One region of the Paenibacillus sp. cl6col genome, then DNA from elsewhere that is predicted to be linked to it. Evidence: riboswitches for the same ligand, from Rfam matches in the RefSeq annotation. Region 1 holds a riboswitch; each other region holds the start of a gene.
What was found. A riboswitch is a leader RNA that binds a small molecule or an ion and turns the genes downstream of it on or off. The one in region 1 is predicted to bind cyclic di-GMP.
Positions count from the first base shown of each region.

Region 2: linked by a shared signal. The riboswitch ahead of BLS15_RS29890 (glycosyl hydrolase family 18 protein) and the one ahead of BLS15_RS12460 (CAP domain-containing protein) in region 1 are both predicted to bind cyclic di-GMP.
Region 3: linked by a shared signal. The riboswitch ahead of BLS15_RS03400 (4'-phosphopantetheinyl transferase family protein) and the one ahead of BLS15_RS12460 (CAP domain-containing protein) in region 1 are both predicted to bind cyclic di-GMP.

Region 1 is NZ_FNAZ01000004.1:114,480-122,636, reverse strand. It holds gene BLS15_RS12465 (class D sortase) at 135-752, shown strand; gene BLS15_RS12460 (CAP domain-containing protein) at 826-1,887, opposite strand; cyclic di-GMP riboswitch class I at 2,016-2,106, opposite strand; gene BLS15_RS29960 (hypothetical protein) at 2,235-2,309, opposite strand; gene BLS15_RS28975 (hypothetical protein) at 2,297-2,449, opposite strand; gene BLS15_RS12450 (alpha/beta hydrolase family protein) at 2,713-4,161, shown strand; gene BLS15_RS12445 (hypothetical protein) at 4,320-4,601, opposite strand; gene BLS15_RS12440 (hypothetical protein) at 4,655-4,837, opposite strand; gene BLS15_RS12435 (TetR/AcrR family transcriptional regulator) at 4,852-5,511, opposite strand; gene BLS15_RS12430 (stalk domain-containing protein) at 5,817-7,088, opposite strand; gene BLS15_RS12425 (aldehyde dehydrogenase family protein) at 7,358-8,157, shown strand, end outside.
Region 2 is NZ_FNAZ01000017.1:12,352-20,508, forward strand. It holds gene BLS15_RS29890 (glycosyl hydrolase family 18 protein) at 1-2,122, opposite strand, end outside; cyclic di-GMP riboswitch class I at 2,234-2,318, opposite strand; gene BLS15_RS27035 (TrmB family transcriptional regulator) at 2,796-3,605, shown strand; gene BLS15_RS27040 (AzlC family ABC transporter permease) at 3,685-4,413, shown strand; gene BLS15_RS27045 (AzlD domain-containing protein) at 4,404-4,730, shown strand; gene BLS15_RS27050 (helix-turn-helix transcriptional regulator) at 4,945-5,610, opposite strand; gene sdaAB (L-serine ammonia-lyase, iron-sulfur-dependent subunit beta) at 6,200-6,898, shown strand; gene sdaAA (L-serine ammonia-lyase, iron-sulfur-dependent, subunit alpha) at 6,921-7,811, shown strand; gene BLS15_RS27065 (aromatic amino acid transport family protein) at 8,105-8,157, shown strand, end outside.
Region 3 is NZ_FNAZ01000001.1:786,327-794,483, reverse strand. It holds gene BLS15_RS03405 (copper amine oxidase N-terminal domain-containing protein) at 1-499, shown strand, start outside; cyclic di-GMP riboswitch class I at 1,069-1,155, shown strand; gene BLS15_RS03400 (4'-phosphopantetheinyl transferase family protein) at 1,239-1,994, shown strand; gene BLS15_RS03395 (non-ribosomal peptide synthetase) at 1,985-8,157, shown strand, end outside.

The DNA.
Region 1 (8,157 bases):
TGCTATCCGATCCCCTACGAACTGCACCTACCAGCATGGTGGGTTATGGAAAACATATTGCTACATACGGTACAATAGAGGCACAGACATAGTGCGTTAAGGGGGTGCCTCTTATTACGAAAAAGAATCAAATCATGTCCAGATTGCTTGGTTTCACGGCTCTATTGTTTCTCCTTGCCGGGTTAGCCCTTATCCTATATCCGAAGTGGAATCAATACAACGAACAACAAAGAGAGCTTCGGCTCCTTACGGAGTGGGACAACTTGCCGCAAGACAGCATTCAAGTAACCTCCAAGATACAAACCGATTCAACCACACCAAAAAAACAGGAGCCTAAATCCATTGACGGTCTCCTTGTATATGGGGCAATATCGATCGACAAAATCGATCTGCGGGAACCTATGGTAGAAGAAGCCACACCTGCCTCTCTCAAGGTTGGAAGTGGAATCGTTGTCCCCGGCCGAATGCCGGGCGAGATCGGCAACTTTGTATTGGCGAGCCATCGTAGTCTGACATTCGGCAGACACTTCAATAGACTCAATGAGTTAAAACAAGGCGATAAAGTTCAATTAGAAACGTCGGATCAGACCTACACGTATACCGTGCAATCGAAATCCGTCGTGACCCCAGAAGATCTGTCCGTTCTCGATCAGAATCCAACGGATCGGGAGCTGACACTCATCACCTGTGATCCAATCGACACAGCCACACACCGGCTTATTGTGAAGGCTGTCATGGAGAAGACCCCATAACGCCGCATCAATCAAAGACGCCTCCAACACCACTGTTTCTGTGGGATTGAAGGCGTCTTTTTAACACGGCCTGCTAGCTTCGTGGCGTATAGAAGTTTTCCGTGTAGTAGACTTTCGATTTACCTCCGAAAAATACGCCTACACCCATTCGCGAATAATCTCCTAATATGTTGGCACGATGCCCTTCCGAGTTCATCCAGTTCTCATGAACGAAGATGGCACTCGTCTGGCCAGCGGCAATATTCTCTCCTGCGGACTTATATATGATTCCGTCTGCCTTTATTCGATCGAACGGCGACTTACCATCCGGATTATTATGATCGAAGAAGCTTCTTTCTCCCATATCACCGCTATGCTTGCGTGCTGTTCCTGCGATCTTATCGTTCCATTGCAGCGGCTTCTTGCCATTGCGTACGCGAACTGCGTTCGCTAGATCGAATATTTGCTGCTCGAAGCTTGTCCGCAATTGCTCGCTAGGCGTACCGAAGTAACCCTTGAACGACAACTCCACAGCTTCAGCAATGAATTGGACAGCTGTTACCGTGCCGCGCTGACTCACATCATAGAACACCGTCGCATAAACGTCGCCTACCTTGTGCATACTGTATGTTCCGCCGTTATCCTTGTAGTTATAGATGGTATTGCCTTTCTTAATTCGGCTGATGGAAGACCCGTAGGCTGCTGTAACTTCCTGCTTCGTCGAACCAAATCCAATGCTGCCATAATCAGCCTTAGCATTCGAGTATAGAGCTACAACTTTCTTGTTGAGCACACCGACCTGCACATACTGCTTATAATCCTTGTTATAGATGTACCACTCGAACCCGTACTCGCTTACGTCTTTGCGTGCTGGTTGTCCCAGTCGCTCGAAGAGCTGCTTCTCACTCATACCGAGCGAAATGCCCTGAACCTTGACTCCTGCCGCCTGTGGCACATTCAACAATTCTGATGCAGCAGTCCCGCTTCCGCTAGTTTCATCCGCTGCATAGAGAGTTGGCTGTGGCATGAACATGCCGAACAGCAATGCAGCACTAAGCCCTATTGCAATTCTTCGCTTGCTGCCTACCAATGATTGTTTTTCTTCTACTTGCCAGTTTGCGTTGTTGTCAGTCGTTTCCGTACAACGTGTCCGCATCCTTACCATCTCCCATTCTTTGACGTTATCCGCTCGAATGAGATGAACACCAGGGGCGCTTCTTGTATATACAAAAAAGCGCCACCCTAATGGCGGCGCACTTAAATAGACGCTCGTATTGTCGCAATTAGGGCAACCCGGCTGTCATCGCATTGTGTAAATGCATTAGACCCGTGGCTTTGCGTCCCCTGCTTTCGCGAGGGTTTGCCATTATCCAAATGTAACAGTTATATGTCTATGGTAACATGCAACAGAACTGCTTGTACACTCCTGAACGATTGTAATCTTCTGTATGTGGACAGAATAGTAGGCTAACCGCCAAGGAACTCTCCTTGGCGGTTCATATATCAACGCCTTACAAATAATCGTTTCCGAGCTATCCACATGAGTGCTGCGGCAGTAATGAGAATCATACCGACGATTGGCGATACAGGCGCTTCTTCACCAGTTTGCGGCAGCTTACCCCCCGCTTAGCATTCGGCTTCTTCGAATCCGTCTTGCCTCCTAGATCTGCATCATCAGGATTTCCTTCATCATCCTTGTCACCGTCTGGATTGCCCATGCCATGCTTCCACCCGGTTCCGTCGTATTTCCTGTATCGGGATCTGTCGTCTCACCAGGTACCGTAGGCTGATCAGGGTCAGTCGTCGTTAGGCGAGAGTCTACTTACACAATAATCCATGATTCTGAACAAAAACTGAAACATACGTGGTTCACTCTTTAAACGAATTTTAAACGAACGATCGACCTCTCCTTAATCTTCACCCTTTACGCTCAATAGACAGAGGCAAGTACGCTCTGAAGAACGGGAGGAATAGGAACGTTATGCGGCTCTATGAAATATTGCTAGCTTTCTCTTGCTTTGCATTATTGATAAGTACTCTATTTACACGCAAACTGCCCCGGCTAACCGGCATCGTAGCCAGTACAATCAGCATGTCCATTCTCACGCTGCACTTGTGGCAAGAGGGTTATCGATGGCAGATGTTCGGCGTGTACAGCCTAACTATCGTAGTAACGGGGAGTCTATGTTGGAAAAGTATACGGTCATCTAGCACGTTCAATCTGTGGAAATCTGTGCGCTATACTTTATTTGGCCTATCCTGCGTCGTAATCACATTGAACGTCTTGTTGTCGTCATACTTGCCTGTTTTTCAGCTGCCGAAACTGGAGGGACCCTATCAAGTAGGCACATTTACGATGTCGCTAACGGATGAAGGTCGAGAGGAGATCTATACAGAGAATGGTGGAGATAAACGTAAAATCCTTGTGCAATTCTGGTACCCCGCACAAGTAGATAATGTGCAGAAGACCGTACCTGTCTTTCCTGAGGATCCAAAGATGCTCACTGCCTATAAAAAGGGATTATCATCATTTATCAGGCTCCCTGAACCGATATTCGATTATTGGAAGTACATCCGCAGCAATGCCTATGAAGAAGCAGCAGTACAGCCTACTTCCGTTCCCTATCCATTAATAATCATCAATCATGGAATGGGGACAACCCGACTGCTTCATGTGTCTCAAGCCGAGCAGCTGGCCAGCCACGGTTATATTGTCGCTTCCATCGACCATCCGTACAGCACAGTAGCTACAGCGTTTCCAGATGGCATAAATACAGACTATCGAACTACTTTCAACATGGATAATTTCTATACGGTAGGCAAATCCATCGGAACGGTATGGACGGAAGATGTGAATTTCGTCATTCGCCAGTTGGATGGCTTGAATGCTGGTCACATGCCAAGCCCACTTACGGGCGCCATCGACATGGACAAGATTGGTGTCATGGGCCACTCCTTCGGGGGTGCGACCGCATTTAACGTCTTGAACACGAACCCCCGCGTCAAAGCGGCGGTTAATATGGATGGCTCTCTCTATGAATTAGACATCAATAGACTAGCCGACAAGCCCGCCCTGTTCCTGAAGGCTGATAAGTTCACCGAGATGAAGGAGCAGCAGCGTAAGGGGCTTATTACAGATACGAAGATGAGCAGCATCATTGCACAAGAGCTTGCCATAATGGAGAAAGTAAAGCAGCACGGTGGAAGCATCATTCAATTGGAAGGTGCGAAGCATTATAATTTCACCGACCTGCAGCTCTATTCGAATCTCCTGCAATACGCCGGTATTACAGGAACAATCGACGGGTACAGAGGGTCATCTGTCGTCAATCACTATGTTCTGGATTTCTTCAATAAGAACCTGAAGGGTACTGGCGGAGCGCTGATGAACAGCACCAGCAGTGAATATCCCGAAGTTACTTTTCGTTGACACACAATAGTAATGCTACTAGGCCGGGAAAGGCAGTCTTCCTTCCCTTCCCGGCCCCAGTCTAATGAAGATAAAAAATCAATTACAGGGTAAGGAATCGATTTAATCATAAGTAATATACCGACGGTTGGTATCTATTTGTGCAAAAAAAAGTTGTTCTACCCCTTACTTGAAATTCGGCGGACATTCCATCCATTGATACCTGCAACCACAATTCCGGAGCCGAGCAAGCTTAATCCCCATCCTGTCTGACCAAGCCCAAGTAGGACTCCTCCTACAGTCAGCAGCAGCAGTCCGATACCACCACTTATTATAGCACCTCTGTATGCCGCCTTCCGAGATGGATGTGCAGCTTGATAAGCCTGATTCATTGCTCTCTTGTAGGTGCTGTCAGACAGCCTCTTCGTAGATTCAAGCAGCCTCTTATTTCTCATATTCATGCGCTCCCCCTCTCCAAGTTCTTCCTCATCTTCATCACAGGTCCCTCTCATTCTCACTTTGCAATTCCTAAGTTAATGACTGCACTTGCTAAAGCACATACGCCAAACAGAACCGCCCAGCCTGCCCAAGTGCTTGTATCGCCACGCCGCTTGCTCAGCACGAGTCCGATGGTTCCCGCTATTAGAACCACACTCGCGATGACAGATCCAACGATAAATCCTACATGCATTTGCATTGTCATCTCCTCCTTCACTCTACATTCAGGAAAGCCCCCATGTTCTTGTATTGCTCCATCACTTTCTGAATCAAGCTGTCGCTGACAACATCCACGCCTAATTGCTTCATCATTAGCTGCAGAAATCGGAGACGTCGAACGGTTCCCTCGATGTCTCGCATAAACAGTACCGGGTTCATCCATACGTTCAACAGCAGCAAGAACACTTCTGCGCATTCATCGGGATATTCCGTCCTAATCGATCCATCTTCCATCCCTTGCTTCATAATAGAAGCAAGCTGCGTCGCATCCTGCAGAACGCAATCCTTGATCCCATTCACGACAAACTGTGGATTATGGATCTGTGAGCATAGGAGAGCATCAAGAGAGTGCGCATCGTGATCGACTGCAAGAGCTTCCAATAGGGAAATGAGCTTCTCGCGGGCATTCGCTGCTTGAGTACTCTGTATTAAGGTCTGGAACATGTCTGCTGTACGATCTGAGCGCTGGTTCATAACCGCCTCCAAAATCTCTTCCTTGGACATAAAGTGATGATAGATCGCTCCCTTGGACATTCCTACTTCATTAATAATGTCTTGAATACTCGTTTTGTCATAACCCTTTTCCATGAAGAGTTTTGCTGATACCGCCATAATCTGCTCCAGCGTCTGTTCTGGATATTTGTTTCTTGCCATACTGTTTCCTCCTCCATTTTAATACCGACCGTTGGTATCTATAATGATGATGTCACAATCAAACTCTTTCGTCAATAACGTAAGACGCTTCGCTATTCGATTGAACTTTTTTGCCTCCCACATTGGTGTGAACGCACATAAAAAAGGCAGACGCCCCTATTCCCACACAATTCAGTGGTTTTGGAGCGTCTTCGCCCTTCTTAAGGGACTGACTCATATGGTTGCTGCCCTTACAGAGTGGTTACTTATGGAATTGCATACACCGTACACAACTTATTCAATGATATAAAAAAGTGCTGTCCAAGCTACGATTTTAATGGAATCACATTTTTATCGATCTGTGCTTTAGAGGATTCCCCAATGAGTCCTAATCTCCACAATGCTGTCCCTTTCAACTGATGGCGCTTCGCAAGCCCAATTACACTGCTAATCGTCTTCTCGTTCTCGCTCCATGTCGAAATGCCTAATACCAGCTTCTCTTTCGATACTTCCTTCAAAGCAAGCGTAATGGCCTCATTCACTTTGTCCAATGGCTCCGGCACTTTCCCTCTCGTATATTCATACGCCATAATAATGAGATCATCCGCCACTGTTGCCAATGTCTTATAGTCATATCCTTGATAGGCTCCATTCAATGGATGAAGCGCAAGAGAGAGCTTGAGATCAGATGCCTTAGTCTTCTGGGCCAAACGTGTAACGAACTCATTAAAGTCCCGCTTTGCCTTCCCAATATCTCCAGACAAGCCCAACCCTTCAAAATCAAGCACGATGCCGGAGAAATTTTTGTCCGTTGCAAGCTGCACAATATCCGCAATCGCCTTATCGCGAAGCGCCGAATCCTCTAGCATTTTCGTCAGCTCGTTCTTCCGATCTGAAGCAAACACCATGAGATACGGACTAGTTCCTTCCTGCTTTGCCTGATCCACTATCCCCTCAGGTGTTATTTCTCCTGCAGCTTGGGGCCAATAGAAGTCTTTGCCGCTCGTTGTGATCGTTCCATCTTCTTGAAGCCTTGCCCAGCCAAATCCCACAGTATCAAATTGAGGGATATACTGGCGCTCGCCGAAAGCTTTTACCGCATAAAAGGCCATACTGTACATCTTCTTCGGCGGTGACTGCAAGGAGACGACTTTCGTTTTCTGATTCCAGGATACTTGTGCACCGAACTGCTTACTGAAAAAGCTGAGCGGAATATAGGTCGTTCCGGTACGGGCAAACGGCGCTGCACTCAACTGCACGGCCTGTCCATTCACTTTGGCTATCTTCTGGTTCAATTGCAGAACTACTACCTTCTTCCCATCTGCAGCCATTTGATTCGCCGTTACCGTCTTATCTTTCGCATTCCACAGCACTTCGATGCCGAGCGCTTCTGCGATTCCACGGAATGGAACCATCGTATTCCCCTGTACAATAATGGGCTCTGCCTGAAAATCTAGCGGATAGTTATCCAGCATAATCTTCGTCTTCATAGATTGACTGTTCCCAGCCGCCTCTGCGATGCCTGCTTGCTGCGGAAGTAGCAGCGTAGAGGTCAATAGCATAGACAACAGCGAACAGATAAGAAATCGCTTTTTCAAGAAAGCTCCCTCATTTCTTACAAGATTATGAGAGCGATTGCTCTATTATTCTCTCATTCGGATCTATTTTAACTTATTTCTCAATAGAATTCCTGCAATTCCTTAATGTTCCAGTTTATTCACAGGCCTGTCGCACCTCATCTGCAAATCAGTCTCTATTTACATCAAAGATATCTCAATGGGAATGATTCGCTGATCGCAAGAATACATATGAGATGTACAAGTTATTAACCACTGTACCAATTCCAAATAGAAGGAGTGATTGCATCTTGTCACAGATTCAGTTCAGTCCTAAGGTAGAAGCATTCTTGCAAGGTACGAAAAAGCTGTTCATCAATGGAGAATGGACAGAATCCGTGAAGAATAACGTATTCTCCTCTATGAATCCCGCAACTGGTGAAGTGCTGGCTGTTGTTGCCGAAGCGCAGGAAGAAGACGTCGACAGAGCCGTACAAGCTGCTCGCGATGCCTTCGATCATGGTGAATGGTCCCGCATGAGCGGGGCTGATCGCAGCCGCCTTATTTACAAGCTGGCAGACTTAATTGAATCGAATAAGCGAGAGCTTGCGGAGCTGGAAACGCTGGACAACGGCAAGCCGCTCCGTGAAACACTTGCTGCCGATCTTCCTCTCACCATCGAGCATTTCCGATACTATGCTGGCTGGGCAACCAAAAATGTTGGACAAACGATCCCGACGGCCGGCAATTTCCTCACCTATACGAGACATGAGCCTGTAGGTGTAGTAGGACAAATCATTCCGTGGAACTTCCCACTGCTGATGGCTGCTTGGAAGCTGGGCGCCGCGCTGGCCACTGGCTGTACGGTTGTCCTGAAGCCAGCTGAGCAGACGCCGCTGTCAGCACTCTATCTCGCACAGCTTATTCAGGAAGCCGGCTTCCCGCCGGGTGTCGTGAACGTCATTCCAGGCTTCGGCGAGACAGCTGGTGCTCCGCTTGTCCAGCATCCACATGTTGATAAGATTGCCTTCACAGGATCAACAGTAGTAGGCAAATCCATCATGCAGGAAGCTGCCCACTCCCTGAAGAAGGTTACCCTTGAACTTGGGGG
Region 2 (8,157 bases), on a different contig from region 1:
GCAATACAGGCGGTTGATTCTTGCTTGGAGCTTCGATAACTGTAATGGTGCGTTTTTTCTCGACCGTTAATCCTTGCGAATCGGAAACGGAGTAAACCAGCTCATACTTGCCGGCTGCATTCGTATTGACTTCTCCCGTCACGTTAATACGTGATGTCAGATCTCCGTCTTCTGCGTCCGTAGCCGTTACGCCGGCCAGCTTATCAAAGTTGTCGCCGACTGTAAGCGTCACGTCCGTTACGCCATGCAATACAGGCGGTTGATTCTTGCTTGGAGCTTCATCACCCAAAATGAGTTGTCTGTTCATCTCTGGGCTGTTATCCGACACCCGCTGAACCAGCTCCATGCTTGTAATCTTGGCATCTCCCTTCAGTTTGAACGTATAGGATCTGCCAGTTTCAATCGTTTTAGCATCATAGACCGATTTCAAATCGACGACCGTGTAACCGTTCTCATTTGTTACGGTTCCCGCCAAATAATCGCCTGAAGTCAGCGGTCCATCGGCTTGGATGTAGAGCTTCGGCAGCTTAACCGTTTTAGCTCCTCTTTCCACCGCTTTCAACACTTGATTCGATTCGGTCAAAGACTCGTTATTGAAGAGGGTGATTTCATAGCCTTTGCTGTTGCCCCAAGCCTCAGTATACGGTTTCACATCCGCCGTAACGTCCAGCTTGGTATATTGGATTTCATGTGTTGTCAACGCCTGGCTCCCGAAGAGGCCTTCTTTCGTTGCCTTTGTTAATTTGTCGCGCTTGGCAGGATCCGCAGTAGGGGCATCATTGGAAGCCATCCAAGCAATGACGCCGCCCAGACCGTTTTCAAGCACATATTTCGTTTTCTCTTGAATGGATCTTTCATTGTCATACGTGTAGAATACGCCAGTTGTCCCATCATACAGATAGGGAGCTTTGGCTGCATCATCCCAATATTCCTTGAGATTCGGGTAAGTGGCCTTCAGCTTGTCGAGGTTGCGATAAGACCAAATCCCTGTTCGGCGGCCGCCGTCCCCAACAGCGAGCGCTGCCTCGCCAACCGCGCCGCGGGATGGAGTCTGATCCGCATCCTTGGCTGATAGTGCTGCTTCGCCGAATAGCCCCGGATGATTCGGATCGGATCCTTGCGATACTTTATCCCAGCCGCGAGTGTAGTAGGCTGCCCCGACAACAATCTTGTTCGGCTCGGCTCCTTGCTGAATCAAATATTTCACGCTCTCGTCTATGGACAGGTTGTTGCCCGTGAGCGGGTCGTTCGGGTTCGTATACAAGCCGGTATGGTGGCCGCTTATTTCATCCCATGCACCGCGCATGTCATAAGTCATAATGTTGGCAAAGTCTACAATGTTGAACAGTCTCGGCACATCAATGCCGATATCGATCTTACTCTTCGGCGCTGGAAGTGCAACAGACAGTTCATACGCTTTACCAAGCTCGGCTCCTTGCTTATTCAATGCGTTTTTGATATCTTGCAGGAGTAAAATATAATTGTTTTTATCCTCTGGTATAGCGTATTTCGTACCTTCATCGTTCTTATTATCGACCATATCAGGCTGTCGAACTTCAGCCGGGAACTCCCAATCGACATCCACGAAGTCCATGTTCGTGTACTTGATGAATTTCATGACATTTTGGATCAGATTTGCCCGTTTGGAAGCATCGGCTGCAACGACAGCGAAGTCGCCTGATTTCGACCATCCGCCAAGAGAGATGCCGATCTTCAGATTCGGGTTTTCTGCGCGCAATTGCTGCAGGGCGATAAGGATGCCTGCATTGGCCGCTTGCCATTGAACGCCATCCTGGCCGACAGGCGCTTCTACTGCCGCATCCTTATCCGTAAAGACAAGGTTGCCTTGGGCATCAAAATCGAGAAACGCATAGTTCAGGTGGGTTAATTGATCGGCCGGTATATCCTTAGGATAAAAGTTCCCTTGTCCTCCCCAAATCGACCAATCGCCATAGTACATAACATTCCTTATTTCCTTTGTCGCGTTTTTGACCACAGGTTCCTGTGCTGCGGAAACAGCCGACCCTGCATAAGCCGGTGCCAACGAAGACACGAACATCATGATGGTCACTACCGTCATTGCGAACAATCTCCGTGCACTCTGCTTTTTCCCAGTCTTCATCCGTTATTCACTTCCTATCAATAGATTTTATTAATAGGCAGCTAGGGTGGGGCATCTCGCCATGGATCATACAAAAACAACCATACGACTAATAGAGATGGGGGTCTATTAATCGGCAACTGGCTGGCATAGAATTTCTTCCTTAGCCCCTTTAGTTTTGCGTCACTAGATTTCCCTAGCTTTGCCTAGTAATACCTGCAAACATGCATACTCTTGCATAACGATACATGTTTACACCGTTAAATATACAGCAGTTTCACGTTTATTTAATGGGTCATACGGATTATTTGTGAATATATGAACATAGTTCGATATTATTATTCACTAGAAATATATCATGTTGAAATCCGGATGGAATAAGAGGATGTATGTTAATTCCATATGGTTTGATACTGGACATCAGCCTAGTAACTGCACCGATCCCTTGTTATTCCTTGTTATGCTTTTTTACATATTCCACATGTCCGACAAGGTTTGGGCAGTAGGTCTTAGGGAGGGAATTAAAAAGGACTGATCCTCCTTTTCTGGGCAATTATACCTCGCCCAAAAGTTGAAGAATCAGGAACAAAACAGTGGTCTGACGATCATTTTCGATAACGGAACCAGGATTGCTTTGACAGCTAATTCATTTTATTTTATAGTAAGTAACACACTAACTACTAAAGGAGTTGCCATGGAAGAACTTTTTAAAGAACTTCAGAAATGGGGCTTTTCACAATATGAATGTAAAGCGTACATAGGGCTATTGAAAAATTCTCCTATAACCGGATATGAAATAAGCAAAAGGTCAGGTGTACCTCGTTCAACGATATATGAAGTACTGGCAAAATTAATGGATAAAGGTGCGGTGTATACAGTACCTACTGATCCTGTAACCTATGCGCCATTACCAGCAAAAGAATTAATCCGTCGATTGCGTAATGACTTTGACAATTCTATGGATTATCTTGAAAAGAATTTATCTGCGTTAGAAAGTGAACAAGAAGTAGATGTCATTCGACGCATCAGCAGTGATGAGCGCGTTGTGGCCGAAATGATTGACATAATCGATAAAGCTAAAAAAGAAATATGGTTGTCGATTTGGGAACCACAAGTCGCTTCGATAAAAGGTGCTATAGATGAGCGGATAAAGGATGATACCCACGTCTTTTCTATTCTTTTTGGAGCACCTGAGATTCAGCTTGGGGCAACGACTCATCACAACTACATGGCTCCAGAAGTAGCTGAGGAACGTATGAACGGCCGCTTAACGATTGTTGCACGGGATAATGAAGAAGTATTAATTGCAAATTTCGCGCAAAATACACCTGCATGGGCGGTAAAAACGGAAGACCCGGCACTTGTGTTAATCGCGATGGAATACATCAGGCATGACATTATGTTCTCAGAATTAGTGAAAGAAGTGGGCCCAGAGAAAGCAGAAGCGCTTTGGAAAAACGCTCCTAACCTATTTCATGTTGTTACCGGGAAACGGTTCAAATAAATTGAACCGTATTTTCTTTCACTTTTTCGTAGTAGTTAGTAAGTTAGCTTCTAATACTTGAAAATAAAGAGGGAATGAAATGAGTCTGTCGAACGTCCAAATGAATTCGTCTCCGAGAGCTGAAGATAGCTTTATCCAAGGAGTAAAAGATTGTGTCCCCACGCTGCTGGGTTATTTAAGTATCGGATTAGCTGCAGGTGTGATCCAAAAGACTGCGGGACTTAGCATCGCTGAGATCGCTCTGATGTCTATGATTCTCTATGCTGGCTCAGCTCAGTTTATTGCTGCGGGTATGATAGCAGCAAGTAGTTCGATTACTGCCATTATTATTACGATTTTCTTTGTAAATCTTCGTCATATTTTACTTAGTGCAGCACTAGCACCTTATTTCCGGCATCTTACTCCACTTCGCAACATGCTAGTAGGTTCTCTACTCACCGATGAGACATTCGGTGTCGCGATTACCGAGGCGGCCAAGAAAAAGCGAATCAGTGAGAAATGGATGCATGGCCTCAACATAACCGCTTATGTAAATTGGCTTGCAGCGAATCTAGCAGGAGCATTTTTGGCGCAATGGATTTCGAATCCTGAGAAATTCGGACTAGCATTTGCCTTGCCAGCTATGTTTATTGGAATTCTCGTACTCTCTATGGTAGGGCGAAATAGAATCAAACTTGATATCGTTGTCGCAATTATTGCAGTGGTCATTGCTGTGGGAAGTTCTTTCTTTTTGTCCAGCAGTATGGGCGTTATTGTGGCTACAATTATTGCTTCAACAATAGGAATGGTGGTAGAAAAATGGAAGTAAGATGGGACATTTTTTTGATTATTCTAGGCTCAGCTTTTGTCACGTTCATTCCAAGGGTCGTTCCTCTTATGGTGCTTAGTCGGTTTGAATTACCAGAATGGGCAATGCGTTGGTTAAATTATGTCCCCATTTCTGTAATAGCTGCTCTGATAGGTCAAGAGATATTTATCCATGACGGAAAGCTTACATCTCTTACCAACAACATTGAATTTTTTGCAGCCATACCGACTTTTTTAATTGCGATAAAAACAAGAAGTTTATTGGGAACCGTACTGGGCGGTATTATCTCCATAATCATTTTACGCTTATTGTTTTGAAACTTGATACTAGAGTTTTGGCAATCTTCGCTCTTAACGTGAAGAGAATAGTAAAGCTACCGAAGTGAGAAGCCAGTGGTACAGGCTTGTGTATACAGTGAAAAAGACGACTATTATCCCATAAATAGAATAATAGTCGTCTTTTGTTTCGCTCTACGGCCTCGGATTGATCCAAGGTTGTATTGCTCGATTTATTGTTCTGATTCGATTGGGGCTACTTGTCGTTGCGAGATATCATTTGATGATAACGATAAACACTTGATTCCGACATTCCCATTATTTCAGCAACTTCATTTATTGTACCTTTAACTTCAAATACCCCATATTCCTTTAATTTGAAAATAGCAAGTCTCTTTTGTTCAGGTGATAACTGAGCACCGGATTCTAATATATCTTTATCTATTACTGAATAAATGATATTACGAATATTATCGGTAAGTTTTTCAATAGGTTGTTCCTGGTCAGTTTCTTGTTCGATAAGATCTATAGCTGAACTTAGATTGGCCAATTTTAATATATCCTTTGCGACTTTCCTATAGACATCCGCATCAAAATTTATACATAAAAGACCTTGTAATTGACCTTCACGATCTTTTATAAATAAAGTTGATGAACGGAATTTTTTACCTCTGGGTCCTTCTCCAACATAATCTACAACATAATCCTTTTTTAAATATACCTTTTCGTTGATTAATTTTTTTGCATAGTCAGTTAAAGGGCCATTTAAAGATCTTCCACTTAAGTCTCCATTGACTATGTGACCGATTTGAGAACCCCCATTAGGATTTAAAACATGTAATACAAATTCATAATTAGATCCCAAAATTTCCCCGAAATAATTCATTATGTTTTGATAGTGTCGAAATAGTTCATTATCCATTTAAGTATTCCTCCTAATCAGTTATTCCTGAATTTCATTCACTATGAAATTGCTCGCGAATTCATATTCAATTCCAAGGTTGAGCAAAATCTCTTTCAATAAAAGATGCGCTTTACTTCTCGTACATAGATGCGTTCTTCTTTTTTCAGCTATAGACAACCCAACTTCGGGTCTTTTATCGGCAAGGTTTCGTTTAATGAAGAAGCCAGCATTCAAAATAGACAACCCTATTATAACTTATAACAAGTTTTTTAGAATTTTAAAAGGGAGAAACATTAAATTTGTAATAAAAAATTCCGATAATAATAATTTATTATCATTTGTTTGACTGCATGAATATCTATGTGGTACTCTGTCTGTGTAGTAATAAAAAATAATTACTATAATAAATTATTTCAAATTATGTGAGAAGGATCAGAAAACATCGTTGTTTTGATGGCATTGATTGCAACGAGTATGATTACAACGATAATTTATCCAAGTATTCAATTCGTACTAAGAAAGGGTTTGATGATTCTTAGTGTTACTTTTGAAAACCCTTACATGGTGGGCGGGTGACTAGTATGGCAACTATGGGGAGGAAACTAATATGAATATGAAATTAGTACCTGTTAAAGAAAAAAGGGTTGTTAATTACAAAAGTTGTTTTGATGTGATTGGACCGGTTATGATCGGCCCCTCCAGTTCACATACTGCAGGTGCCTTAGCTATTGGAACAGTTGCCAATAAACTATTTCAAGGTCTTCCCAAAAAAGTTGTGGTAAGGTATTATGAATCATTTGCTGAAACCCATAAAGGACACGGAACTGATTTTGCAATTATTGCCGGTATATTAGGATTTGCTGCCGACGATAGTAGGGTGCCTGGTGCTATTGAAATAGCAGAATCTAAAGGAATTGACATTACCTTTTTAGAAGAAGCAGGTGATAGTCCTGCCGGTCATCCGAATACTGCAGATATTTATTTGGAGGATGGAAATCGAAATATTAGAACAATGGGAACTTCAGTCGGTGGCGGATTAATTGAAATTAAACATATAGAAATTGACGGGTTTAGCTTACATCTTCAAGGGCCATTGCCGGTTATTATAGCGATTTCCGAGAGAGATGACCTTGAATTTATATTACGCAGGATCTTTAAACAATATAATGTGGAAATTAACAATTTTAATAGTTTGGAGAAGTCAGGAAAATATTTATATCAATTTGATGTGGATTCTCAATTATCTAGTGATGTTCAGAAGGAATTGAGAAATTCTAGCAGTGCAGCTAATATCATTATTCTTTAATTAGATTAGGGGTGAAAAGTTTATGTACATGACTATAAAGGAAATTATCGATGCAGCTAATCAAAGGAAAAAGCCAATTTATGAATTAGCAATCGAGCAGGAAATCGAGCAAACTAAAACTTCTTATGAAGATGTTTGGAGAAAAATGGAAAGAAATTTAGTGACTATGGAGAATGCTGTAAAGAAAAGCGCTGAGGGCAACGGAGTATTTTCTCCGACCGGTTTATCCGGAGGGGATGCTGTTAAAATAAAACAATATCGTGAAAGTGGAAAAACCCTTTCTGGAGATTTGATGATGCTCGGGGTCCAAAACGCTATCGGAGTTAATGAAGTAAATGCGTCGATGGGAGTTATTTGTGCAACTCCAACTGCAGGTGCAAGTGGGACAATCCCGGGAGTGCTGTTTAGTATCCAAGATAGTTTACAATTAAGTCATGAAGACAAGGTTCATTTTCTATTCACTTCAGCTTTATTAGGAATGGTAGTAGCAAATAACGCTTGTATTTCCGGAGCCTTCGGAGGATGTCAAGCTGAAGTAGGTAGTGCCTCAGCAATGGCTGCAGCAGCAGCAGTAGAAGCTGCCGGAGGAACACCTCAGCAATCATCTGACGCTTTCTCAACTGCACTGCAAAATTTACTTGGTCTAGTTTGTGATCCGGTTGCAGGCTTGGTAGAAGTTCCTTGTGTAAAGAGAAATGCTATTGGAACGGCTAATGCCTTAGTAGCAGCGGATATTGCATTAGCAGGCGTAACCAACATCATCAATGCTGATGAAGTAATTGAAGCGATGTTCGTAGTAGGAAGACAGATGCCTCGCGAATTAAGAGAGACAGGTTTAGGTGGAATTGCAGCCACTCCCACAGGAATTGCTATTAAAAACAAAATTTTCGAAGATAAGGTTACTAGAAAATAAGATAATAATAATATATAATTATAGTAATAAAAGATTACAATATTTACACAGAAATGTAAGCGTTATAGCAAAATAATGGAATTTCAACTCATGCTTTGTGAAAAAAATCACAGTTATTAAGGTTCATTCTCCAATTCTCTATCAAGGATGAGAGGAGTGTATATCGATATCTATTAATGCCATATAATGTAATAGTATGCATTAAATAGTTTTGTAAACGTAAACAATTTTAACAGTTTTAAAAGAGAGGAAATGATAAAGTAGTTAACCAGTATACAAGGAGGAATTATAATATGAATGGGAATACAGCCGAAAAACTTGAATTTACTGCTGAAGATACTACAGG
Region 3 (8,157 bases), on a different contig from region 1:
GGATGTTCAAGGCAACGACATTCAAAAAGGTGTTGCTTACCGGGTATTTGTGCTTACGGTAGCTGACAATAGAAGCGGCTCCTCGAATGCCTTGTCTTCGCCTTCTGGTGAATTTTCCTTGGTAGATCAATCTGTTCAGGCACCTACGAACGTGTTTGCAGCGAGAGAAGGCGTGAATGATTTCAAGGCTTACTTCACGAAGCCAGGCAGTGATAACGGAATTGCCTATTACGCAGTGATGGCTGTTCCTTCCGGTTCAGCGGGTTCATTCAACCTGGATCAGGCAAATCGTGTGGCAGGAAGTAATTATAAATTGGTTAGTGTATCAGGCGATGGTTCAACCATATTCTCGCTGTCCGATAATGATGCATATGGAAATCCGATTCGCACAGGCGTTACCTATAAAGTATTCGTGATGTCCATAGCAGATGGACGAAGTGCAACGGTGAATGCGCTGTCCACTGCATCCAACGAAATGACAGTTGGTGACGGATATTAATCCTCATGATGTGGGATAGAGAAGATAGATAGATGGCATTCAATAAGAGCCTCGGAATGATTTCCGAGGCTTTTTATGTATCACCAAGAGTACAAGAGAGTTGTGTAATGAGTAAGAAATGACTTCAGTGCTGTCTATTAGGTAATTGGTAGGGGAGAGGGGGGCTAAGCAGTAGTGGCTCTATAGGGAAATCGACAAATGTTCGAGCAGTTGGAGGGAATTGTACGAATCTATGGGAGCAAGGATGGAGAGGATAGGGGTGTTTTTGTCGGAAATAGGGTGAAACCACCTTTGAAAATGACTATAAAATGACAAAAAATGATTTTTCGTGTCGAAAAATTGAAAAGTGTTATGAAAAAGTATTAATCTTTTCATTCGAGCAACCGATATAAAATATGGGTCTTGAGTTGGATAGGGAATGCGACCGTCCAACATGCTGATATGTAATATGTACTTTAGACCTATTCACGCGATACATGTCACAAGAACTAGTGCGTAACATTGCTATGACATTCTTGCCTGATAATCGATCTGCAACACGCAATGGATACATCAAGAAGAACAACATCAGGATTGAAAGGCAAACTCTTCGAAAGATGAGGACGCAAAGCCGCGGGCCTAACATCTTCACGGATTACGGCGGCCGGGTTGCCATTAATGTTGCGGTAACTACACAACGGTTATTCGGTGACAAGGCTATGCAGAATGGCCTTTTTTTTGCGCACAGAAGCTGGGGTAAATGATGGAAATTGTGTTGCTAAAATGGGACGAGTGTACTTCCTACGAAGACATAGATTCATTGATGGATCGATTTATCCCGTTCGTTACACCTGAAAAATACAAAAGGTTAGATAGACTTCGGAACCGTGAAGATCTTTATTGCACGGTTGCGGCTGACATATTGGCACGCATGCTGCTATGTCGAACCTTGAAATGTTCGAATAACGAACTTGTTATTCACACTCATCCCTTCGGCAAGCCATATGTGGAGGGTGATCCAGTATTTTTCAACATCTCTCACGCCGGTGCGTTCATAGCAGTGGCATTGGATGAAGCGCCAATCGGGATTGATATAGAGCAAGCAGGAGAATGGAACATGGACGTGGCTAGGCTGATATGCTCGCCGCGTGAGTTGGAATTGCTTGCAAATACGAACGACAGTCGTGCGCGTCAGGAATTGTTTTTTTACATATGGACGGCTAAGGAAAGTGTTCTGAAGGCATTAGGAACGGGTCTCAGCCTGCCTCCTAGCACATTCGAGATTGTGCAGGAGACAGCTGTACCTATACAGCATAATCAATTATGGAATGTTGATCATAATTATGTAAAGCAATATGTCGTTCCTGTAACAGGCTATAGTATGACTGTGTGCGCACAGCATATGGAATTTGCCAAGCAAATAGAGTACATCACATGGGAGCAGTTGACTCATAGGTTTACGAAATGGGTTGGATCGTATAAAGGAGAGGACGAGAATTGGCTTTCATGGAATTGACAGTAGAACGATTGGCAGGCTATGACGTACATTCTATCGAACTGCCTGAGGAGACAATGCGTCTTCTAAAGAAGCATTCGGCCGAGCATTCGGTCAAGTTGGAATCCGTCATGTTCAGTGCGTGGGCAACGCTGTTGTCCCGGTTCTACAACTCGCAGCAAGTAACTCTTCATGCCGTTCAAGCGGGACACGGCAATGGCAACCATACAGTAGTCAGTCAGGATGACGTAACCTTGCAAGGAATTATGAGCATTCATAACAGCTTGTCGGCTTGCGCAGAAGGACGTAACCTGACTTGCTCTGAAATAGCTTCTGACAGTGATGTGGCAACGTATTGCTGGTACGGAGAAGATGTTCAGCCCGTGCTTCCAGAGGGAGAGCAGGTATGTGACCTGCACGGCTGCATTCAGCATGCTGCTGGAACGGGCGCATTACCAATGTTCACAATGTATTACAAGGAAAATCAGTTCCAGTTATCGACGGTAGAGAAGCTGGGGGAGTACTTCTTGCAGCTGCTGGATGAAGCTGTGAAGCATCCTCAGAAGCGTATTGGCGAGCTGGAAATGCTGACAGAGCAGGACAAGCGCCAGTTAATTGAGGGGATGAATCAGACGCGAGCTGAATATCCTCATACATTCACGGTTCAGGCGCTGTTCGAGGAACAGGCTAAGCTGCATCCGGATCGAGTAGCTGTCATCGAAGATGATCGCGAGTTGACCTATTGCGAGTTGAATGCTCGTGCGAATCAATTGGCGCGCAGGCTGCGGAAGCTTGGCATCGATCGGGAACAGTCTGTTGGTATTATGGCAGAGCGCAGTGCAGAGATGGTTGTCGGTATCTTAGCGATTCTCAAGGCGGGAGGAGCTTATGTTCCACTTGATCCCGATCACCCTCAGGATCGCATTCAATATGTCCTGGAAGACAGTCGTACGAAGCTGGTACTGACTAGCAGATCGTCAGATATAGATTTGCCGAATACCATCGAGCAGGTTCATATGGATGACCCGAGCCTTGCTGATGAATCTAGCGATAATCTGGTATCTGTGAATCAGCCAGAAGATCTTATATATATCATTTACACATCCGGTTCGACAGGAAGACCTAAGGGCGTCATGGTTACTCATCGTAATGTCATTCGCCTAGTAAAGCGCACGAATTATGTGAAGTTTGGCGAAGGCGACCGTATTTTGCAGACGGGATCACTTGTCTTCGATGCCTCAACCTTTGAAATCTGGGGCTCCTTGTTGAATGGCTTAGGGCTCGTGCTCATCGATAAGACGACGATACTGGACGCTGAGCAGCTGGAGGAAGCGCTCATCCGCCATCAGGTAACGATTATGTTCTTGACGACGGCGCTGTTCATTCAATTGGTTGATCGCAATCCGCGCATATTTGCGCCGCTTCGCCAATTGCTTGTCGGTGGAGAGCTGATGTCGCCAAAGCACTTCTATCGAGCGGCTAAGGACTGTGCACCGATTGAGATTTCGAATATTTATGGTCCTACTGAAAATACAACCTTCTCTACTTCTTATCTGATGAAGGAAGAGGGAGACGGGACAATTCCTATCGGTACGCCAATTACGAACTCAACCGCTTATGTTGTCAATGATTACGGCATGCTGCAGCCGATTGGCGCTGTAGGAGAGCTGTGGGTCGGCGGTGAAGGCGTAGCACGTGGCTACTTGAATAAGGATGAGATGACGCGTGAGAAGTTCGCGGATAGTCCATTCGTAGCTGGCGAACGAATCTATAAAACAGGTGACCTTGTGCGCATGTTGCCAGATGGCAACTTGGAATTCGTCGGACGCAAAGATCATCAAGTGAAGATTCGCGGCTATCGCATGGAGCTCGGTGAGATTGAAGCGCAGATTCATACGCACGAGCAAGTAACGGAAGCACTGGTTGTAGCTTTTGAAGAGTCGCCTGGCCAGAAGGCTCTCTGTGCTTACATTGTAGCGGAAGAAGGCATGACAGCGAGTGCAATGCGAGAGTACTTGTCTTCGCATTTGCCTGAGTTCATGGTGCCGGCATACTTCATGTTCTTGGAGCGCATGCCGCTTACGATCAACGGCAAGATTGATCGGGCCAAGCTGCCTCAGCCTGAGAAGCAGGAGCGCATCTCTACCGAATATCAAGCTCCTGTAACGGATACGGAGAAGAAGCTTGCGGCGATATGGGAGGAACTGCTTGGCATCTCTCCAATTGGCACAGCGGATCACTTCTTCGAGATTGGCGGGCATTCGTTGAAGCTGGCACAGCTGCAAGCACGTATCGCAGCTGACTTCCATATCTCATTGTCCTTCAAGGAATTGTTCTCGAATCCATATGTCGGCAAGCTTGCTGCAATTATCGACGGAGGAGCGCAAGAACAATACGAATCGATAACGCCAGCCGAGAAGAAGGCGCATTATCGTCTCGCACCTGCACAGACACGTATGTTCGCGCTGCAACAACGGGGCGGAGTTGGCATGGCCTACAACATTCCACTCGTGTACGAAGTGAAAGGCCATTTGGATACCGGCCGCCTGAAGAAGGCTCTACACCAAATCGTAGAGCGTCATGAAGCATTCCGTACTTCATTCCATTGGGAAGAGGAACAGATCGTACAGAAGGTGCATGAGACAGTTGATATGGATGTGCCGATTATAGAGGCCGAGGGCCGTACTGCTGCTGAACTGGCGAATGAATTCGTCCGTCCATTCCAGTTGGAGGAGCAATCGCTTCTACGTGCTGCGATTGCGAAAGTGGCAGCAGACAGCTACATACTGATGCTGGATATTCACCATATCGTCTTCGACGGAACCTCGCTCAGTGTGTTTGCAGAAGAACTGGCTGCAATCTATAAGGGCGAGGAGCTGGCCTCAATCAAGCTGCAATATAAGGACTATGCGGAGTGGCAGTCCAAGCGTGCACAAGATGAACAAGCACATGAACAGTATTGGCTGAGTGTGCTTGAAGGGGACATCCCACTGCTGGATCTTCCATACGATTATATTCGTCCGAATGTGCAGTCATTTGAAGGCGATATGGTGCGTATAGCATTGTCTGCCAAGACGGTGGAAGGATTGAAGCAGCTGGCTCTCCGTCAAGGAACTACACTCTATATGGTGCTGTTGTCGGTATATAATGTGCTCTTGTCCAAATATGTGGACAAGGAGGATATGATTGTTGGCTGTGCGATTGCTGCTCGAACACATACTGATGTAGATCGAATGATGGGCATGTTCGTCAACACCTTGCCGATTCGCAGCTTCCCAGAGGGCGGCAAGGCCTTTGCTGATTATTTGAATGAGATGAAGGATACGCTTCTACTTGCCTATGAGCATCAGGAATACCCGCTCGACAGCCTGGTTGAACGCCTGCAGCTGAAGCGGGACGTAAGCCGCAATCCATTGTTCGATACCGTATTCGTCATGCAGAACATGGGGGATCTTTCGCTTCAAGCTGGAGATGCCGTCTTCACACAGCTGCCTTATCATAACGGCACATCGAAGTTCGACCTTACGCTGGAGGCAATCGAGCGTGAAGAGGAACTCGAATGCAACTTTGAGTTCTGTTCGAAGCTGTTCAAACGGGCAACTGTAGAACGAATGGCAGGGCATTTCGAGCAGCTTGCTATGCAGGCAGCACAGCAGCCGTCATGCAGCATTGGAGAACTTGAACTGATTACGGATCAAGAACGGGAAGAAATCGTGCACCACTTCAATAATACGGATGCCGAATATCCTCGCCATGCGACTGTACACAGTCTGTTCGAGGAACAGGTGCGTGTAACGCCTGATCGGGTTGCGCTTATGTCTGGTGAACGTGAAATTACCTATACGGAGCTGAATGCGGAGGCCAATCGTTTGGCGCATTATTTGCAGAAGCATGGGACGAAGGCTGAACAGCCGGTTGGTCTGTTCACAGAGCGCACACCAGAAATGATTATCGGTGTACTCGCAATCTTGAAGGCTGGCGGTGCTTACGTGCCGATCGATCCAGATTATCCGCAGGAACGGATTCAATATATGCTGGAGGACAGCCGTGTTAATATCGTACTCGCAAGCGACCATTTGACTGAACGATTGCCGGAAGGACTGAGCAGCATCAGTTTCACGGATTCGGAACTAGCTGTACAGTCAACGGAAAACATAGATGATCTCAATAATTCTGAGCATATCGCGTACTTAATGTACACATCGGGATCGACAGGGAAGCCGAAGGGAGTTATGGTCACTCATCGCAACGTGATTCGCCTTGTGAAGAATACGAATTTCGTATCATTCCAAGAGGGTGATCGCATTTTGCAGACTGGTTCTCTCGTATTCGATGCTTCGACATTTGAAATATGGGGAGCCCTTCTGAACGGACTTCAACTTGTACTCGTTGACAAGCCGACGATTTTGGATGCTGAGCAGTTGGAACAAGCGATTGTACGGCACGGCATCACTATGATGTGGTTGACTTCACCGTTATTCACACAGCTAGTTGAGAAAAATGAGCGCTTATTCGAACCTGTGCGAACATTGCTCGTTGGCGGAGATGTATTGTCTCCGAAGCATATCTACCGGGTGCTTCATGCTTGTGCGCCAATTCAAATCGTGAACGGATATGGACCGACAGAGAATACGACCTTCTCCTGCTGCCACCATATTGCAGCGGAGCAGGACGGATCGATCCCAATTGGAGCGCCGATTGCGAACTCGACAGCCTATGTAGTGAACAACTATGGCAAGCTGCAGCCGATTGGCGTAGCGGGCGAGCTGTGGGTCGGCGGCGATGGCGTGGCGCGTGGTTACTTGAATCGCGAGGACTTGACGAACGAGAAGTTCATCGACAGTCCGTTCAAGGCTGGAGAGAAGCTGTATAAGACAGGCGACCTTGTTCGCTGGCTGCCGGACGGAACAGTCGAGTTCTTAGGACGCAAAGACCATCAAGTGAAAATTCGCGGATATCGCATGGAGCTTGGTGAAATTGAAGCGCAAATCCGAACTCATGAGCTCGTGAAAGAAACACTCGTTACCGATATTGAGGAATCGCCAGGACAAAAGGCGCTCTGTGCGTACATCGTAACGGAAGGTACGGTGACAGCTGCAGATATTCGTCAGCATCTGCTTGATCATTTGCCGGATTATATGATCCCAACTTACTATGCGTTTCTCGATCAGATGCCGCTGACCACGAACGGCAAGATCGATCGCGCGAAGCTCCCTGCGCCATCGAAGCAGGAGTGGACAGGAGCCGGCTACGTAGCGCCTGACAGTGAGACGGAGATGAAGCTTGCTGAGCTATGGCAGGAGCTGCTTGGCCTGACAACGGTCGGCGTTTGCGACAACTTCTTTGAGCTAGGCGGGCATTCCTTGAAGGCGATCACGCTTGTTGCGCAGTTGAAGCAGGAATACGAGGTTGACGTCAGCGACGTATTCGCATATCCGACGATCCGAGAATTGGCATTGCGGATGAAGTATCGTCCGAACCATATGAAGGATAAGCTGGAGCGGATTCGTGCCATGTATGCAGAGGAAGTAGCGGTCGTGGAGGATAAGGCTGTAACGGAAGCTTGGAAGCAGTATCGCAGCCGCAACGAAGCTTATCACAAACGAGAGCTATCGCAGCAGTTGAACTATGCTAAGGTTCTCCTTACAGGTGCAACAGGATACTTGGGTGCTTACCTGCTTCGCGATCTTCTGCATTGCACTGACAGCAAGGTGGTTGCTATTGTTCGCGGGACATCTCCTGAGCAGGCTCGACACAGATTGTACGAGAAGCTGGCCTATTATTTCGGTGCAGCACTGACAGACACGCACGGACATCGAATCGAAGTCGTTAACGCGAACTTGAGTGACGAACATCTCGGACTCGCTGAACACGAATATGCTAAGCTGGCAGATGAAGTGGAATGCATCATCCATGCTGCGGCCAATGTGAAGCATTATGGCCACTATTCTGAATTCGTACTGAATAATGTTACGGCGACGGAGCGCTTGTTGGAATTGGCAGCAACCGGCACGAAGAAGGGATTCCACCACGTCTCTACAATGTCGGTCGGGATGGGAACGATTGAAGGCAAGGAATCCGTTCTCTTCACGGAGGATGACTTGGACATCGGACAAGTGCATGACAACTATTATGTAAAGACGAAATTCCAAGCGGAGCAATTGGTAGAACAGGCGCGTCTGCA